DNA from 2 places in the Cupriavidus sp. 05T42 genome. Region 1 is predicted to be linked to the other one. Evidence: predicted binding sites of a transcription regulator. Region 1 holds the regulator's gene; the other holds the start of a gene.
The links. The regulator sigma-54, encoded in region 1, starts transcription at its own class of promoters, with help from an activator protein. The targets are predictions, from matches to a motif close to TGGCANGNAANCTGCTTT.
Positions count from the first base shown of each region.

Region 2: the regulator sigma-54 is predicted to act here: its motif matches at 1,174-1,191, upstream of AC1EJR_RS13690 (pilin).

Region 1 is NZ_JBFTLH010000008.1:60,025-62,221, forward strand. Features, by position in the region: gene hpf (ribosome hibernation-promoting factor, HPF/YfiA family) at 1-272, opposite strand, end outside; gene AC1EJR_RS12840 (RNA polymerase factor sigma-54) at 323-1,804, opposite strand; gene lptB (LPS export ABC transporter ATP-binding protein) at 1,938-2,197, opposite strand, start outside.
Region 2 is NZ_JBFTLH010000008.1:237,882-240,078, reverse strand. Features, by position in the region: gene AC1EJR_RS13695 (PglL family O-oligosaccharyltransferase) at 1-476, opposite strand, end outside; gene AC1EJR_RS13690 (pilin) at 609-1,103, opposite strand; gene AC1EJR_RS13685 (pilin) at 1,336-1,860, opposite strand; gene AC1EJR_RS13680 (pilin) at 1,872-2,197, opposite strand, start outside.

The sequences.
Region 1 (2,197 bases):
ATGACCTGGCGGTCGAGCTTGTCGACCAGACAGTCGATCGCCGCATACAGATCTTCATGATGCGCTTCGACGAAGATGTCCTTCCCCTTCAGATGCAGATTGATTTCCGCGTACTGGCGCCGGTCCTTCTCCTTGTGGTTGTCCACCGATAGCAGCACGCTCACGCCGATGACCTGATCGAAATGCCTGACAATTCGCTCCAGTTTCGTTTCCACATACTCACGCAGCGGGGGCGTGATGTCGAGGTGGTGTCCACTGATCTTGAAGTTCATAGCGCTTCTCCTTCTGAAAGAGCCGCACCAGGCAGGCGGTTGCGGCTCGGCTACAAAGTCTTGCGGAGATTGACTGCGGGGATCTTGAGCGCTTCGCGGTATTTCGCCACCGTGCGGCGTGCGACCACGAAGCCTTGCTCACCCAGCAGTTCGGCGATCCGGCTGTCGGAAAGAGGATTCCTGGGGTCTTCGGCTCCTATCAGTTGCTTGATCAGCGCGCGGATTGCCGTGGAGGAGGCCGCGCCGCCAGTCTCCGTAGAGACGTGGCTCCCAAAGAAGTACTTCAACTCGAAAGTACCCATGGGCGTGGCCATGTACTTATTCGTGGTGACCCGGGAAATGGTCGACTCATGTAAACCGAGTGTATCGGCTATTTCCCGCAAAACCAAGGGGCGCATCGCGATTTCGCCATGCGTGAAAAAGTTCTTTTGACGTTCCACAATTGCCTGCGAAACACGCAGGATCGTATCGAATCGTTGCTGGATGTTCTTGATAAGCCACCGCGCCTCCTGAAGCTTCTGCTGCAGGCCTGCCGTCCCCGTTTCGCCCTTCGCGCCGCGCAGGATCTGCGCATACATGTCGTTGATGCGCAGCCGTGGCATGACATCCGGATTGAGCGCCGCGATCCACCCGCTGCCGCTCTTGCGCACGAACACGTCGGGCACCACGAAGTCGGCCTCGGGACGGTTGAACGCGTGCCCCGGATACGGCGCCAGCGAGCGAATCAGTTCGTGTGCCGCCTTCAGTGCTATTTCGTCCACCTGGAGCGCTTTCTTTAGCCGCGTGTAGTCGCGCACGGCCAGCAGTTCCAGATGATGATTGACGATGGTCAGCGCCAGCTCACGATGCGAGTGCTTCAGGCGACGCAATTGCAGGCTGAGGCACTCCGCGGCATTGCGCGCGCCCACGCCGGGCGGGTCGAAGCTCTGCAGCAGGGTCAGGATCGCGTGGACTTCGTCGATCTCGAATTCGAGTTCCTCGGGCAGTTCGGTGCAGATTTCCTCGAGCGAGGCGCTCAGGTAGCCGTCATCGTCGAGCGATTCGATCAGGAAGATGGCCAGGCCCTTGTCGCGCACCGAGATCTTCAGCGGGGCCAACTGCCCCATCAGGTGCTCGCGCAGCGTGGGTTCGGCATCGCGCAGTTGCATCGGCGACTTTTCGTCCTCGTCGCCCTGGGGGCGGCGGGCGAAGTCGTCGAGGCTCCAGTCGCTGCCGTAGTCCTCGCTGCCGTTGTCGTTGTAGTTGTCGTCCTCACCGCCGGACGCGCCATCGGTGCGCGCGTCGCCGTTGGGCTGAGGCTCGGAGGAGGCCGGCGCGGGGGCGCTCTGGAGGTTGACCGAGCCATCGGCGGCTACCCGCAACGGGCTTTCGATCCAGTCGTTTTCGCGTTCGAGCAGGGGATTTTCGGTCAGCGCCTGTTCCACTTCCTGCTGGAGTTCAAGCGTCGAGAGCTGCAACAATCGAATCGACTGTTGCAGCTGCGGGGTCAATGCCAGATGTTGCGAGAGACGAAGCTGAAGCGACGGTTTCATGCGACCTATTCTATGCGCATCCTTCCGACTATGGAACGGAAATTGCTATCGCCTATCGCTCTGACTTCCTGATCGACCCCGGCTGTCGCCGTGGAGGCCGGGAGAAGCGCGGCCGCACGCGGCGGCCGATGGGTCACATGCGGAAATTTTCGCCCAGGTACACGCGTCGCACGGACTCGTTGGCGATGATTTCCTCAGGCTGGCCGGCGGCCAGCACCGTGCCTTCGCTGATGATGTAGGCGTGGTCGCAGATGCCGAGCGTCTCGCGCACGTTGTGGTCGGTGATCAGCACGCCGATGTTGCGCGCCTTCAGGAAGCTCACGATGCGCTGGATTTCGCCCACGGCGATGGGGTCCACGCCGGCGAACGGCTCGTCCAGCAGGATGAAGCGCG
Region 2 (2,197 bases), 180 kb from region 1:
TATTCCGAAACGAGGCCGAACATCTGGTCTTCCATATGGAAGACCTGGATCCACTGGGCCAACGTGCCGAGCAGCCCGGCGACGAGGAAGGTAATGGCGAGGGCATCGACAATCTCGGCCCGTTCCTCGGTGGAAAACCCCTGCCCGAGACGCCACGCGGCGACCATCATGGCCGCGCCGAGGGCGAGGACGATCTGGGTGGTGGAGCGGCTGCCGGTGATGTCGGGCATGCCGGCGGCGGACTGGATGATTGTCGTCAGGATCAGCCAGAGCGGCAGCAGGACGATCCAGGGGACTTGGGGGGTGTCTGGCGAACGCCGAAAGGCCAGCAGGCAGACCAGCGCGACACCGAGCACGCCGGCCATCCATTCGCCGTAGAAGGTGGCGAGCGGAAGCGTGTGCTTCGAAACCAGCAGCGGGAGGGTAAAGGCGGCGATGATCGCCGACCCCGGAAGCAAAGCCCTGGATGGCGGCATGCGGGCGCGAGGGGAAGGAAAGGCGCCATGATAGCTTGGCGGCTTGGGGAAGCAGGAAAAGAAAAAGCGCCCGAAGGCGCTTTTTCAAGCTTCAGACATCAGGCGAGGGAAAGGCTCGCTGATGGCTTGATATTAAATCGCCTGGCCAATCGGGCAACCCGAAGGAGCGTAGCTGGCTTTCCAACCAGCGTTGTTGCTAGCTGTAACGAAGCAGCGCCACGTACCAGTATCTTGGCGCTGCCAGTTGATGGTGGCACCTGCCACGGAAGGGCTAGCATTCTTGTTGGTGCCTGCGTCCGTGGTCAGCGTCGACGACCAGACAAATGCGCCGGTGTTCACGTTAGCGGGCACATTCGGATCGGCATACAGATTCGACTGAACAAAGCCAATATCGGCCAAGGCGGCAACCGCGGCGCCGTTGCTCAGACGATCTTCAAATGCCGTCTTGTACGCGCCCATTTCGCTGACTGCACGTGCCACCTGCGTACGCGCCGTGTAATCCTGATATTGCGGAATCGCGATAGCAGCCAGGATACCGATGATCGCAACCACGATCATCAGTTCGATCAGCGTGAAACCCTTCTGAGCTTGGCGGCCCAGTTTTTTGATTTGTTGTACCCGTTGCATAAGGATTGACCCCTCGATGAGATTTTCGTTACAGAAAGAAACATCTGCTTGCATGTGATGCATTACCCCTAAAGCAGGGAGTGTGCCAGGCCAGCAAATGCCGATAATCTCATGCGGGAGTGACAAAATTTGGCCGATCTACGATTCCAAGGGACGGCCAATCAACAAAATTTGTKACATTTTGTGTCTGCGGGACTGCCAAAGTTTTGCACTTTGAGGCGGGCGGGACGGGCTATGCCTCTGGGGTGTACCCCCACCGATACCGACATGCCTTTGGACGCACATTTTCGCGCGCGTTCGAATAACAGTCCCAAGACGCCGCGCCGCCGCCAGCGTAGCCTTCAGACGGTTTGCCGGTCCCACTTAACTCAAGCTCCACGAACTTGCCCCGGAGCAGCGGCGACGCGTCCTCGCGGAAGTACGCCCGGAGAAAGCACCCGCCGCCGTCTGAGACCTGGCCCATGCGCTGGGCCACCACGCGCTCCACGTACTTTCCGTTTATGGTTTCAGCGGGCGGCAAAGCGGTATCGTTCTCCCCGGTGTTGTCAGGACATTGAGAGGACAAGACATAGGTCTCCAGCACCGAGACCTTCAACCCACCCAGCAAGTACAGTCCCTCGGCAAACTGGGCCCGCGCCACGTACGCGCGGTACTGCGGCAGGGCGAGGCTGGCCAGGATGCCGATGATCGCCACCACGATCATCAGCTCGATCAGCGAAAAGCCCGCCCGCCGTGGAAGGCGCTTGCGGCGATCCATGGCGCACCGCCTCAGGCCGAGGTGGAACTCGATCCCCGCACGCTGCAGGACTTCGGCATCAGCTTGTGGTCCACGTTGGAGAAGCAATCCCAGGTGAACGAGCCCTCGGAGCCCTTCAGTTCCAACTCCACATGCTTGCCGGCCAGCGCCTGCGAGACGTCACTCCGGAACCGGGCCGTGATCACGCAACCGCCGGAGTCGCCCACCACGCCATTGGCCTTGGTTTCCACCGATGCCACATACCGGCCATTGATGGTCGAACTCAGCGGCAGGCCGGAGTTATTGGCCGTCTTGTTGTCCGGGCACGACCCGGAGCTGACGTAGGCCTCCACCAGCG